DNA from 3 places in the Rothia uropygioeca genome. Region 1 is predicted to be linked to each of the others. Evidence: riboswitches for the same ligand, from Rfam matches in the RefSeq annotation. Region 1 holds a riboswitch; each other region holds the start of a gene.
The links. A riboswitch is a leader RNA that binds a small molecule or an ion and turns the genes downstream of it on or off. The one in region 1 is predicted to bind thiamine pyrophosphate.
Positions count from the first base shown of each region.

Region 1 (4,890 bases):
GAAGAGGCTCCTGCTGAAGCAACCGACGAGCCGCGCGACGTCGACGCCGACGCCGCCGGTCTCGGGAACGATGCGCAGGCCAAACCCGAAAGCGACCTGGAGGCAGAGCGGGACTGAGCGACGTGAGAACAATGGCGGGCGCGTGAAGGATTCACGCGCCCGCCATTGTTCGTATCGAGGGGAGGGCTATCAGACCTCGGCCTGGCCGCCGGTCTCGACTTCTTCCTTGTGCTCCATCTTGTTGGCCAGCCGCGTGACGCTCAATTTGATGAGGGTCGCGACGACACCGCTGATCGCGGTCCAAATGACGATGTCGCGGATGCTTTCCTCGGCGTCCGGATTGCTCGACGGCGGTTCATTGCCGGTAACCTTCTTCCAGCCCAGCGTCATGACCTTATTGGCCGCGAATACTCCGGCCAAGGACGCAACCGTGGAACCGATCTTGATAACGGGATTGCTCATCCATCTCTCCTCTTCATTCGCACCGGCGGTGCGGCCGGTCACGTTCAGCTCTCTCTAGCCTAATCGTACGAGTTTGCCTTTGTCCCAATCTGCTGGGCGATTCACCGGAAGTGAAATGAGTCAGATAGACTGGGGGACGTTCAAGAACGACAGGGGAGCCTCGGATGAGGCTGAGAGTGCGAAAGCAGACCCTCGACCTGATGCGGTTAGCACCGACGTAGGGAGTCGAGATCTCGGGCGTATCCAAGAACAGTACGGGTACGGCCTCCCCTCCTGAAAATTGCAGGAGGAAGACCCATGAACACCACATCCCATCACGAGTCCGGTCAAACGGTCCAGTCGTTGAGCGAGACCGGGAGCGGAAAACATCCGAAGCGCCGGAAAGTTTCGTGGCGCGTGATCGACATCGTGATCGCCTCGGTTCTTGCCGTTGTCTGCGGCGTGATCTTCTGGATCTGGTCCAATGCCGTTTCGCCGGCAACGCAGACCGCGACGGTTGGTTTCCCACCGTTGTCGGGCCTGATCGGTGGAGGCTGGCTCATCGCGGGAGTCGTCGGCGGCTTAGTAATTCGGAAACCCGGTGCCGCGATCTACTGTGAGATTCTCGCGGCCGTTATCGAAGCCCTACTGGGCACCCATTACAGCGCCGGCGTATTGCTGTCAGGGTTGATTCAGGGCATCGGTGCCGAGATCGTCTTCGCTCTATTCCTGTACCGCAGGTTCGGGCTTGCAGTGGCCATGTTTTCCGGCGGCGTCTCCGGCGTATTCATGGGCGTCAGCGAGGTCATGATGTATTACGGCTTCTGGGAAGCAAAGTATCAGGTCGTCTACATCGTGTGCGGCACGATTTCCGGCGTCGTCATCGCGGGACTTCTGGGTTGGGCCCTGATGAGGGCATTGATCTCGACGGGCGTTCTCGGTTCCGTTGCCGCAGGTCGTGATGCTCGGCGCAGCAGGGTTCGCCCGTGACGGTTCACGGGGCCCGGGTCCTGGCCCAGAACTTCGGTTGGCACCACGCTGGTCGAGAGGCACCCGCTTTCCACGGTGTAAATCTGGATATTCGGGCCGGTGAAAGGGTTTTGCTACTAGGCCCCTCAGGGGCAGGAAAATCGACATTGCTCCACGCGTTGGCGGGTGTGCTCGTGGACGATGACGGCGACGCCGTTCTGGGGCGGGCAACGATCAATGGCCTCGGGCCCGAACAATCGAGGGGCGCGGTCGGTCTGATGCAACAAGACCCAGAATCGTCGATCGTCCTGTCACGCGTAGGAGACGACCTCGCATTCGGCCCGGAGAATCTGGGAGCCGACCCCGCGGTTATCGTTCCGCGGTGCGAACGAGCTCTGCGTTCGGTCGGTTTGGATCTCTCGTGGGAGCGTCCCACGTCGGCGCTGTCCGGCGGCCAAAAACAACGGCTTGGATTGGCAGGGGTTCTGGCCATGGAACCCCAGCTGATCTTGTTGGACGAACCGACGGCCAACCTCGACCCAGATGGCGTCATCGAAGTTCGCGACGCCGTGTTGAACGCTGCGGAGGAATACGGTTCGACCCTGGTCGTAGTCGAGCACCGAGTCTCGGTCTGGTCCGAATTCGTCGATCGAGTGATCGTGCTCAGTCCGCACGGGGGAATCAGCCACGACGGGCCTCCACGGCAGGTTCTGGATGAGGCGAGAAAGGAATTGCTCCAAGCAGGAGTATGGGTCCCGGATTACGTTCCCCGGCTTCCGAGCAAGGGGCCGGGGGCGGTTCAGGGACGGGGGAACGGCGAAGCGCTTCTCGAGGCGCACGACCTCGCGGTGTCTCGTCAAGCACCCGCGCGCAAGTGGCTCAGGCAAAGACGCCGCGCGACCGCTCGCTCGGCGGAAGGACCCATCCCGGCACACCGGGAAGTGACCGTCGCGGCTTCGGATATTTGCGTCCGTATACGTCGAGGGGAGCATCTGGCGGTCACGGGACCAAATGGTTGCGGCAAATCCACCTTGGCTCTGACCCTGGCCGGCCTGCTCGCACCGGCCGCGGGTTATGTTGCGGCGTCCGATGCACTCCGATACGCAGGGGCGAGGCGAGAGCTTGACCGATCCGGCGGCCCCTCGTGGGATCCCCTGCTGTGGAGCTCGAGCCAGCTGATTGCGCGGATAGGAACTGTGTTTCAGGAACCGGAACACCAATTCGTCAAAGCATCGGTCGCCGAGGAGCTTGCCCTCGGCGCACGATTGGCCCGCGATGCGGCACCGCGCGGCGTCTTCTCCGGAAGCGACGGGGAATACCCCGAGGATCGGGCGGCTGAGCTGCTCGAACGTCTCGGTCTGAGCCACGTTGCGGAAGCGAACCCGTTTACTCTCTCCGGCGGGGAGAAAAGGCGACTCTCAGTCGGTACTGCGCTCGCGGCTCGTCCTCATGTTCTCATCCTGGACGAGCCGACTTTCGGGCAGGATGCGGTCACCTGGGCCAGCCTGGTCGATCTGCTGCGCGAGGTCCTGGACGCGGGTACGGCGGTCGTCTCGGTGACTCACGATCATGCCTTCATCGAAGCTCTCGGAGGCAGCGAGTACAGGTTGAACGGCCTCAACGTTGCCGGGACGCGGCAGCACGCGGTTCGAACAGGAGACCAGGCATGGACCTCTTGAACAATGCCAGCGCCGCCGAATCGGGGTTGGGGCGAGTCAACGCGGCCGTCAAGATCGTCCTACTCTTTGTTCTGACCATAGCTTTCTTGGCGAGCGCGGACTGGGTCACGTCGAGCGTCGGCCTGATCGCACTGGTACTCGTCATGGCGGGCTGCCGCATCAATCCCTGGAATATCCTCATTCGGCTATGGCCGGTTTTTACGGCGGCGCTATTCAGCGGGTGGGCAACGGCCCTTCTGTCCGCCAAGACCGGCAGGACCGTGCTCGACTTCGGCCCGCTGTTGCTCACCACCGACTCGGTGGATGCAGGGATCGCGATCGCTTTGCGTGGTGGCGCTCTCGCGATGGTCTCGGTGCTGCTCCTGTTGACCACGGATGCCAGAGAGATCGGCGATTCGCTGGCCCAGACTTTCAGACTGCCGGCGCGCTTCGTGCTCTCGGCCGTGGCGGCATTCCGGCTGGTAGGAATCATGATCACGGAGTGGGAAACTCTCGCTGCCGCGCGACGCGCCCGGGGTATGGGCGCAGACCGCGGCGTCATCGGGAGCATTACTGGGTTCACGGCGCAAGCTTTCGCGCTCATCGTTCAGGCTTTGCGTCGAGCGAGCCGACTGGCCGTGACCATGGAGGCACGCGGTTTCGGTGCTGGACCGAGAACCTGGGTGCATCGCCCGGAGTACTCGTGGCGGGATGCCGTCGCCTTGGTCATTGGACTTGGGATTCCCGCTGCGGCCATCGGTCTTTCGCTGACCTTGGGCACGTATCGCTTCTTCTACTAGGGCCGTGTCTAGGGTGCGCTCCACCTGGACAGACTAGACCCAGCTCTACCTCCAAATACTGCTCGCTCCACTGTCCGCGGACGCCATCAGCGGAAAAGTAAGAGATGCACCAGCCATCAAGCATCTTTGGAGCGAAAAATGTCACCCCAGACTCGTGAAGCCCAGGCACCCGGTGGAGCGCCCCGGGCCGTCATGCCCATCGCTCGGGCCGAGAACGTCAGCAAATCATACGGACAAGGCAGCAACGTCGTTTCGGCTGTCCGCAATGTCGACCTCGACGTCGCTCCAGGCGAATTCGTCGCGGTGATGGGACCGTCCGGATCGGGAAAATCCACGTTGATGCATCTCATGGCCGGACTCGAGTCCCCGAGCGGCGGACGGATGTGGATCGGAGAGCAGGAAATCACGCATCTCGACGACGCCGCACTGACCGAGATTCGGCGTCGTCGTGTCGGGTTCGTATTCCAGGCCTTCAACCTGATGCCGACCATGGACGTTCGAGAGAATATCCTGCTGCCCTTTGACCTGGACGGGCGTTCGCCGGACCGTCAAGAGCGTGCGTGGATCGAGGACCTTCTTCACCGGTTGGGACTCTCCGAGCGCGTCAACCACCGTCCTGCAGAGCTGTCGGGAGGCCAGCAACAACGAGTTGCAATTGCGCGCGCGCTGGCTACCCGACCGGCATTGATCCTGGCTGACGAGCCGACGGGCAACCTGGATTCGCGCTCGGCGCTGGAAGTCCTCCAGCTGCTGAGAATGGCCGCCCAAGAGCTCGGGCAGTCAATCGTCATGGTCACACACGATCCCAAAGCCGCGGCTCACGCCCATCGGGTGGTGTACCTGGCGGACGGCGAGATTGTTCACCAGAGCAACAGCTCCGCTCGGGCTGAGGACATCGCCCAGATGATGCTTTCCTTGGAGGTGAACTGACGTGAAAAATGCCGTGCGTGAACTGACTCACCATCCTCGACAGCACCTATCGACCCTCCTCGTTGTGGTCATCGGTTCGATGTTCGGCTCCG
Region 1 is NZ_NOIR01000001.1:739,805-744,694, forward strand. It holds gene mnhG (monovalent cation/H(+) antiporter subunit G) at 1-117, shown strand, start outside; gene EWR20_RS03250 (DUF4235 domain-containing protein) at 190-462, opposite strand; TPP riboswitch at 604-703, shown strand; gene EWR20_RS03255 (ECF transporter S component) at 760-1,431, shown strand; gene EWR20_RS03260 (ABC transporter ATP-binding protein) at 1,428-3,089, shown strand; gene EWR20_RS03265 (energy-coupling factor transporter transmembrane component T family protein) at 3,077-3,868, shown strand; gene EWR20_RS03270 (ABC transporter ATP-binding protein) at 4,061-4,798, shown strand; gene EWR20_RS03275 (ABC transporter permease) at 4,800-4,890, shown strand, end outside.

Region 2 (4,890 bases), 440 kb from region 1:
CGCATTGACGTAAGGGAGCGGCAGGTTCCCTGCGGCGCCTTCGAAGACAACACCAGATTCCGCGGAACCGAAAACTTTTTCATAAGCGAAAGCCAGGCAACCATCCTTGGAGATGCCACCAGGCACCCCCTCCACACTCACCGAACCGTTCTCGGGGTCCCCGATAAATACGGAGATCGCCTTCTTTTCCATGTCTGAAGGTAGAGATTCAGGATCTTCCAGCCCGGCGTCAGTCACATATCCCTGAACCCGAGCATCTTCGACGTTGAGTTCCGACGGGCTCGCCAAACTACGCACCGACGGGGTCTTATGTGATCGGGCGACCCACCGCGCCCCATGGTTACTGACACACTGTCCGATTTCTTTCTCGACCGCGTCATGCATCGCCGGGGTCTGACGGAAGAGTTCATCCACTTTTTCGATGGCCTGGGGATCGGGCGACGTCGCGGCAGCGAGGCTTTCGATGGCGAGACTCTCGGAAGACTCGCTCGCATTAGGCTCGCTCTTCGCCCCGCCCTCGGCGGCCCCGCACCCCACAAGGAAAAACACCAGAACAGAGAAAAAAGTAATCTTTTTCATTATTCTCTTTCAGCCCGGCGACGGCGACCGTCAGGCCGCCATCGCCAAAAACTAATACGTCAGACTTGTTTCACGAAATCTGCCATGTCATTAAATCTGATGCTTTTCAAATTGTCCTCATACCAGCCGGGCGGCAGGGTTTGGCCAATAAACTGACGACCCCGACGCCACTCACCAATACCTTCGGAAGCCCTAACGTTCGCGTTGGTCCACGAACTCGCGCGATCGTGAAGGGCTCGACTCAGGTCCGTATACCCGTTGTAACCGTTAATGACCTGCGACGAACCGCCACGGCGAGCATGCTCATAGACGCACACATTGGAGGTGGGGCATCCAAGTACGGTAGCGGAAGCGGGTGGTGCCCCGATCACCAGACTCGATGCCAGACCACAAGCTACTAGCGAGCCAGCCAGAAGTTTCATCGATATTAACGATTTCATGTTTCCCCGTTACGGATGAATCACTAATAATGGCAAGAAGTATCTTAAGTGACTTGGGGCACCCGGGCAAGGGATTCGGCACGAAAAGTCTAGAAATTTTAAGTATAGATATAAAATCTATACTTATTCCCCGTGGCCTGCGGAAATGTCGTCATTTCCGTACATCACCCCCCTGGTTCACCCGCTAGCCAGATGCCCCCGGAGGGTCGCGGCGTCGTAGTCCGTGCGGAAGCGGCCACGTTTCTGGAGTTCCGGAATCACCTGGTCCACGAAGTCCTCGATGCCGCCCGGCAGGGTCGGGGGCATCAGGTTGAAGCCGTCCGCTCCCCCGTGGTCCAGCCAGTGCTCGATCTGATCGGCAAGGGTCTCCGGGGTCCCGACCATGGTGCAGTGTCCGCCACCGGCCGCGAGCCGCCCCAGGAGCTCGCGCACCGTGGGGCGCTCGGCTTCGATGATGCGCAGAATCGTCGCGTACCGCCCTTTGGGTCCGGTGAACTGCTCGAGCGGTTCGAGCTCCGGGACGGGCGCATCGAGCTCCCAGTCGCTGCAGTCGCGCTGCACGAATTTTCCCAGCTGGCGCAGGGAGGCCTCGACGGGCAGGAGCTCGTCCAGCTCCCTTCGCTTCCGTTCGGCTTCCTCGACGGTCGAGCCCACGTAGGTCACGAGCCCAGGCATCACGACGACGTCGTCCGGGTTCCGTCCCGCGGCCGCGGCCCGACGCCGAATGTCGGTGCGGTATTTCTCGCCCTGTTCGAGGTCGTAGGCGACGGCGTAGATGCCTTCCGCGCGACGCGATGCGAGGCTTCGTCCCGGTTCGGAGGCGCCGGCCTGGAACAGCACGGGCCGACCCTGCGGCGGTTCGGGTACGTTGAGCGGGCCAGCGACCGAGAAATGCTCGCCCTCGTGGTCCACCCCGTGGATCATGGTCGAGTCGGCGTAGCGCCCCTCGCGATCGGCCAGAATCGAGGCGCGGGGCCACGAATCCCAGAGCGCCTGGACGGCGTCGACGAACTCTTCAGCCCGGCGATAGCGTTCGTCGTGCCCCGGCAGGGTTGTACCACCGTGGTTGCGGGCCTCGGCATCAAACATGGACGTCACGACATTCCAGCCGATCCTCCCGCCGCTGATGTGGTCGAGGCTCGCCAGAATCCGGGCCGCATGGAAAGGAGTCCAGAATGAGCTGGACACCGTGCTGACCAGGCCGATCTTCGATGTCGCCCGCGCCATGGCGGCCAGGCACGTGAGTGGTTCCAGGAACCACGCCGGAGAGTCCTCGAGGTTGCCGGGGCTCAGCGACTGGCCATCGGCGAAGAACACGGCGTCGAGTTTGCCGCGTTCGGCAGTGCGGGCGAGCTCCTCGTAATAGTCGATCTCGCCGAGCCTCTCGACCGAGGAGCCCGGGGCCCTCCAGGCCGCATTGTGGTGCCCGCAGCCGTAGATGAACAGGTTGATGTGTGCGTGCTTCTTTCCAGCGTTCATCCTTTGACCAGCCCTCCATCGACGATCAGGTTCTGCCCGGTCACCGCGCGGGCCCACGGGGAAGCGAAGAAGAGAATCGCGTCGGCCATTTCGTCCGGGGTGGTCACGGAACGCAGTGGCGTTCCCGCAGCGATCATGTCGAAGACCTCATCCGGAGTTGCGGAGCTCGCATCCGTTTCCCTCAACAGACCACCGGAGACCATATTGACCGTAATTCCTTCCGGGCCGAGATCCTGCGAGAACGTGCGCGTCAAGGAGAGCAGGGCGGCCTTGGCCGCCGTGTAGTCGTGGTACGGGACCACGGGGTTCTGGAACAGGTTCGTGCCGATGTTCACGACGCGCCCGAAGCCCCGTTCGGCCATACCGGGTCGGAGCGCCTGGATCATCGCGAGCGGCCCGTGGAGCGACCCGTCGATCTGTTTCTGGAATTCCTCGGCGGTGATGTCGGCGGCTTTCGACCGGGCCTCGCCGTTGAAGCTGAAGTCCACCAGGGCGTTGTTGACCAGCGTGGTCGGTGCGGTGCCGAAGAATCCGGAGGCTGACGTCGCGAACTCTCGAATGCTCTCCCCGTCCCGAACGTCAAGGGCCGCGCAACGGGCTCGGTCCGGGAATTCGTCGACGATGCGGGCGGCGTCGTCCTTGCTCTGGTGGTACCCAATGACCACCTTTGCCCCTTCGCCGAGGAAAGCGCGGCTGATGCTCTCTCCAAGGCCCCTCGCGCCGCCGGTCACCACCACGATCTGCTCGTCGATGGGCAGAACGCTCGATACGGTGGTGGGATTTTCGGTCATGGTCTTTGCCTCTCCATCGAGGCGAAGGCACCCGAAAGAGCGATTCCCGCAACCGCTGTTGCGGCACGCGGATGTAAGTGCGCTCTGCGGACATTCCCTTCGCCAGTACTAGCTGAATCAGGTTCTACGGGTTTCATCTCAGCCTCCCTTCGGAGGCACCCCGTGTCGCGCGTCTCATGTTAGCACCGCTACTCGAACAGGCCCTGCCCAACCATCTCGTCTCCGTCACGAATGCCCGCGGGCACGGCGAAGAGCGCCGATGCCTGGTGCTGGAGATACTCCGTCAGGGCATCCTGCTCCGTCATTTTCTTGAGAGTCGGGTAGAAACCTTTCCGGGGATCTCGCACGTAGGCGATGAAGAACAGACCCGCATCCAGACGCCCGAGGGAATCGTTGCCGTCCGTATAGTTGTAGCTGCGTCGAAGCATCCGATGACCCCCGTTGTTCTCAGGGGCGACGACGGCCACATGCGAGTCCGTGGGAATCACGGGTTCCCCGTGGTCATCCTGAGCCGTGAAGTCCAGTGCTTCGAACTCGTCCGACGCCCGAGGCGAGGCGATCGACAGTGGCGCACCGTACTGCTTGTCCCGGCCGATCACCTCCTGCTGTTCGGAGAGCCGTACTCGATCCCAGATTTCGAGGTACATGTGAATCTTTCGTGCCACGAAATACGTTCCACCGTTCATCCACTGTGCGTTGGGATCATCCTCGGGCTGAACCCAAACGTTGTCGCCGAAGAGGTCATCGTCGTCTTCCGCTTTGAGGTTGGCCGTACCATCCTTGAATCCGAAGAGATTACGGGGTGTCTGCTGTCCCCTCGACGTCGAGGAACTGCGTCCGTAACCGATCTGACTCCACTTGAGCGTCGCCGAGCCGAAGGCGATGCGGGTCAGGTTTCTGATCGCGTGGACGCAGATCTGAGCGTCATTGGAGCACGTCTGGATCAGGATGTCCCCGTCGCTGGATCCTGCCCGCAGGGCTTCGTTCGCAAATTTCGGAACCCCATCGCTCAGGATCTTGGGCATCTTGTCCTTGAGTCCAAAACGATCATTTCCGTGCTCATCGACGAAGAGCGAACGTCCGAAACCGAAGGTGATGGTCAGTCCGCTCGGCGAGTATCCCCAGGCTTCTCCGGTGTCCTCGGGCGGCATGTGGTGATTGCCCTCAGGAGCGCCGCCAACGAGTTCCCCCGCGCACATATGCTCTGCGGCGACCGTCCACTCGGAAAGCAGTTCTTTGAGTCCTCCGACATCCTGAACAGTCACATTAAAGGCGGCGGTATACATATTGTTTTGCGTGGGAGTCAGAATTCCCTGTTGTTTTTCCCCGCGAAAGGGGTACCTGAGTTCAGCCGGAGTGGCTGCTGCGGCTTCATCGCTACCCATGCGGTGACCGATTGCTCCACCGCCGAAGCCCGCAATGCCCAACAGGCCGGCCGCTCCCGCGGCCCCCACGAGCCGACGACGCGAGAAACCGAGGGTTTTCCCTTGAGTTGCTGCCGCCTCGTCGCCGGCCATGGCATCCGTAGGGTGTGTCTCTGCCCAGTGCGAGTTTTTGGCAGACGACGACGCAGCACGCGGTTCATCACCGAATGATGTGTG
Region 2 is NZ_NOIR01000001.1:296,623-301,512, reverse strand. It holds gene EWR20_RS01335 (hypothetical protein) at 1-579, opposite strand, end outside; gene EWR20_RS13080 (peptidase inhibitor family I36 protein) at 639-1,001, opposite strand; gene EWR20_RS01330 (LLM class flavin-dependent oxidoreductase) at 1,197-2,498, opposite strand; gene EWR20_RS01325 (3-oxoacyl-ACP reductase) at 2,495-3,289, opposite strand; TPP riboswitch at 3,366-3,462, opposite strand; gene efeB (iron uptake transporter deferrochelatase/peroxidase subunit) at 3,478-4,890, opposite strand, start outside.
Region 2: it holds a riboswitch for thiamine pyrophosphate, as region 1 does, so the genes downstream of both, EWR20_RS01325 (3-oxoacyl-ACP reductase) here and EWR20_RS03255 (ECF transporter S component) in region 1, are expected to answer to the same signal.

Region 3 (4,890 bases), on a different contig from region 1:
CTCCGCGAAAGCAGGATCGCCGTATTCCTCAACCCATCGGCCATAGGGATGATCCTTCACCGCGGCCGAACGACTCGTCAGTACCCGCCCCACGTCCGCGTAGATCCAGAAGCAGGGCAACACGGCGGCGGCCCCAACCTCGTAGGGCTCGTAAGCACAAGCCGCGAGCAACGTGTACATGTACCCGCGCGTGATCGGCGAGGGTGATTCCGCTCGGGGGCAATCCGCCAGGAGTGGATCGTTCATGAGCTGGGAGTGCAGCACTTTCTCCTCGGCGACCGCGGTGCTGGCGCTACCTGCCCAAAACTCGGCGGCTTCCGCGGTCGGTGCCCTCGAGGACAACACGGCCAGGGCCCGTGAATAGTTGCTCAGATAGAAAGCGTCCTGGCAGATGTATTCCACGAAGATCTCTGGAGCCAGAGTGCCTTCGCCCAGTTGGCGCAGGAACTCCAGACGATTCACTCGCCCCAGAATCCCGGAAGCGTCTTTCCACAGTTGCCTTGTAAATTCTCCGGTGGTCCACACGTCATGATTCTTCGCTGATTGATTCATCGGGTCGCCTTCGCTCATCGGAGGATCTGGGCCAAGTGATTGACGGGGCCATGACCTTGGTCCGGGAACCGCGAGAGTTCCCAACACGCGCCGTCCACAAGTGCCCGGGTCAAGAAGTTCTTGCCATCTCTGGTCGCTGCCATCAGAGCGGCATCGTCGATCCCTCGGTCCCCCGAATCGGCTTGGTGCACGGCCCACCGCGCGGAAAAAGCAGCGATCGCCGAGGAGAGGGTGCACCCGGTTCCGTGAGTGTTGCGCGTTTCCACGCGGGGCGCAGTCAGTTCAATAACAGTCGGTTCGGCTGCCGGAGTCCTCGCCGCACCCTCAACGGGAGACGGCCTCGGAGATATCGCAAGAACATCCACGGCTTCCCCATCTCGTAGGTGCCCTCCCTTGAGGAGGACTGCACGGGGCCCAAGCTCTAGAAGCTCTTCGGCCTGGGAGCGCATATCCTCGAGCGAGTCGGCAACACGGTCGGGACGTCCCAACAACCGAGCACTTTCCGGGAGGTTCGGGGTGATGAGGTCCGCGAGAGGCAAAAGATCCGCGCGGATCGCTGCGTCGGCGTCCTGGCTCAGGAGGGTGTCTCCGCTCGTGGCCACCATGACCGGGTCGAGAATCACGGTCCCGAAGCTCTCGCGCCGCTCGTTCATCAGGCGTGCGAGCAAACGAACCACTCCCCCGGTTCCAAGCATCCCGATCTTGGTGGAATCCACCGGCACGTCATCGATGACCGCCTCGACCTGGGAGACCACGAAGTCTTCCGGCACATTGTGCACCCCTCGGACTCCGACCGTGTTTTGGCTGGTCAACGACGTCATACAAGCACACCCATAAGCCCCGATGGCGCTGAAGGTCTTGAGGTCGGCCTGGATTCCGGCTCCACCCGAAGGGTCCGAACCGGCAATGGTCATGGCGACGGGTGGGCGCATCACGAATCACGTCCTCTGTTGAGTGTCATGGTGGCGAGGCTCAGCAATTCGGCCGCCGCCTTTCTGGGGTCCTGGGCGGCAGCGATGGCGGAGACGACGCACAGACCGTCAACGGGCACACCCGCCAATTCAGTGGCTGTGGAGGGATTGATTCCTCCTATGGCTACACTCACGAGCCCTCCGGTTCGGGCTATCTCCGCACATTCGGATACCCCATCGGGCCCCAAGGCCGGGGCGGCGTCGGTTTTGGTAGGAGTGGCCCAGGCCGGGCCAATGCCCAGAACATCCGCTTGGCGTTCGGCCACCGCGGCCCGGACCTCGCCCGGTGTCGATACCGAGAGCCCAACCATGAGGTCGGGTCCGAGCGCCGCACGCGCATCCGCCGCGGCGGCGTCGGATTGTCCGACGTGAACATTGAGCCCCAGATCTGCGGCGACGCTGAGTCGATCATTGACGAACAGCTGGGCGGACCTGCCCGAGTCCTGCTCGGCCCGACGCAACTGCTGCTCGCAAGCGCGCGCCAGATCAGCGAAGCGGCCATCCGATAGCTCTTTGTCGCGGACCTGAACTACACCGACGCCGCCCATCACGGCCTCGTACACCACATTCGGTACACGATCGAGACCACCGCACAGCTTCGTATCCGTCACGAAATACAGTGAGAAATCGGTCGCGGGAGGTATCACTGGGCTTCCTCGTGAACCTCGACAAGGCGGCCGATTCCAGCCGGGGAGAGCTCGTAGAGCGAATCGATCCACCGCACGTGGAAGGATCCGGGACCGTCGGCGGTTCGACCCGCCAAGGAGCCGGCGGCACCCACATGGGCGTGGGCCGCCAAAACAGCGTCATGGTCGGCCAGGCCAGCCGCACGGGCGGCACCCAGATACGCCGCGACCGTGGCCCCGAGCGAGCACCCCGTCCCGATGACCAGCGGCATGAATTCGTGACCACTGGTCAGCCACGTGGTCCGGTTCGCAGAGACGACCACATCCCGCTCCCCGGAAATCGCGACGATGCCGCCGGTGCGTTCCGCAAGGAAGCGCGCGGCATCGAGAGCAGTTTCCACAGCATCGGTCGACTCGACCCCACGGCCGCCGCTTCCCTGTCCGGCCAGGGCGACGATCTCGCTGGCGTTGCCACGAATCGCAGTCGGACGTTGAGTGACGAGGTCCCGGGCGAATTCGGTACGTAGGGGAAGGCCTCCGACCGCAACCGGATCTAGAACCCAGGGCACACCCGCAGATCCCGCGGTTTCCACTGCGGCCTGGATCGCCGCGATCTGATCCTCCGAGACCGTCCCGACGTTCACAAGCACCCCGTCGGCCATCCCAGCGAAGATGCGCGCTTCGTCGGGGTGTTCGACCATTGCGGGCGAAGCCCCGACGGCGAGCAGAACGTTGGCCGTGATTTCTTTGACGACCGCGTTGGTCAAGCAATGGACCAGGGGTGACGACCCTCGAACGGCCTCGGCCGATCCGACGATGCCGTCGGGGGCGCGGTGATTTTCCGGTGAATCAGTCATGGTGACGATCCCTTCGCTAGTGCTGGCTAGATCAGGTTCAAAGGGTCTTATCTCAGCCGAACGGGGCACCCCTTGTCACTGTCGGCGCGCCATTGCGCCTCCCATCACTTTAGCTCGTGTCCCGCGAATGAAAACCGCCCCTGAAAGGTCATACAACGCCGCAAGCATGTTTTTCCGACAGTCCGGAGGGTTTATCCACAAGATCTATCCACAGTGTGGAGAACTTACACGAATGTGACTCCACGAAACCCACATCGATTCCCAACAGGTGGGTCCGAGGCCGCACCCCACTGCATAAACCTTGTCATTGCAGTGTGTACGTGCAGGTATTTTTCAGTGGTCGCTCCGCATTCCTGGCCCGTACCGTTGCCCACGGACGCCTCACGAACCCCAAACACAGATTTTTATCCCCACCTGTGGATAACTTTTCACACAACACGTGGAGAAATCGCTCGCTGAGGTCACCTCCCTGTGGAAGGTTGTGGATAATTGTGGACAACTTCCTCACGTCGTCCCCGACGCAAGCAGGGCCTGGGGCGACCTGGCATTCGGTCCCTAGAGAGAGCGCTGTGACCGGATTTTTCCCTGTATTCCGCGGCATCCTAGGTCCCCGGAGCGCCTGGCTGCTCGCCCTTCTCCCCTCGTCCGATCAGCATGAACATGCGGAGCCGACCGCGACCGGGCACCGACCGCCAACGCTTTATCCACACAGATGTCCCCAGTCGTGGACAACTTACACTTCTGTAGTTCGAGCAGCTTATTCACCGATATTCGATTCGAGATCCTGGGGAGAAGCGGCACGTTTCATTTTCCCCAACGCACTCTTAGGACAGATATTCGAGTTGTGCACATCGTTGTGCACACCTGTGGATAACTTTCTCCACCGCCTGTGTGGAATCGCCTGCGCCGACGGCTTCATTGGCACCCGGCCGCACCCCCGAAAGCAATTCTGTCCAGGCCCCTCGCGCATGGCCGCATTCCATCTGCACATGACCCTGTCCCGAGATCCGTCACAGCACTTACGATCGAGGCATGAGCACATTGAGCGACCAGCTACGCAGCCTGCCTTCCTTCCCCCAGGGCCTCCCTGTCCTCGACCCGGAACGGGTTCCCGAGGATCCAATAGACCTTTTCCTGGACTGGTTCAACGACGCGATCGGCGCGGGAAACCGTCAACCGCACGCGATGACGTTCACGACCATTCAGAATGGAGACACCCCAGTCGGACGCACGCTCATCATCAAAGACATCGACGAGCGAGGGTTCCAGTTCTCAACGCATCAGACCTCGCGCAAGGGGCAACACATCGATCAGAATCCCCGCGCATCAATGATCTTCTTCTGGCGCGAATCAGGCCGGCAGGTCAGGGTCACGGGCAACGTCGTGGCCCTGAGCGACGAGGAATCCCAACGCGATTGGGAGCAACGCCCCAGCTATACCGGTGAGCCCAACCCGGACTGGCGGCTCTATTCCCTCGCTCCCACGGAGTACGAATTCATGCAAGCTCGCGAAGACCGGAATCACTCCCGTGTGGAATACATACGAGACGGTTCCGGGTGGGTAAATCACCGGGTCACGACGCCGGCGGGCTAGGCTCGAATCATCGGCCCGAGTACCTGCGATCTATCCTGAGTAGTCATGGACCTGGAATTGCGCCACCTTCGCGCGCTCGAGGCGGTCGGCCGGAAGAAGTCGTTCACGGCCGCCGCCCGCAGCCTGCACATCACTCAACCGGCCTTGAGCCGAACCATCCAACAGCTGGAGGCTCGCCTCGGCGGGGTTACTCTGCTGAACCGCTCTTCCCGCTCCGTAGACCTGACCCCTCAGGGGCAAAGGCTATTCGAACGGGCCAGGACCATCCTCCGCGAGATCGAGGACGCCATC
Region 3 is NZ_NOIR01000003.1:101,612-106,501, reverse strand. It holds gene EWR20_RS08545 (TenA family protein) at 1-552, opposite strand, end outside; gene thiD (bifunctional hydroxymethylpyrimidine kinase/phosphomethylpyrimidine kinase) at 567-1,484, opposite strand; gene thiE (thiamine phosphate synthase) at 1,484-2,170, opposite strand; gene thiM (hydroxyethylthiazole kinase) at 2,167-3,006, opposite strand; TPP riboswitch at 2,997-3,089, opposite strand; gene EWR20_RS08525 (pyridoxine/pyridoxamine 5'-phosphate oxidase) at 4,039-4,599, shown strand; gene EWR20_RS08520 (LysR family transcriptional regulator) at 4,645-4,890, shown strand, end outside.
Region 3: it holds a riboswitch for thiamine pyrophosphate, as region 1 does, so the genes downstream of both, thiM (hydroxyethylthiazole kinase) here and EWR20_RS03255 (ECF transporter S component) in region 1, are expected to answer to the same signal.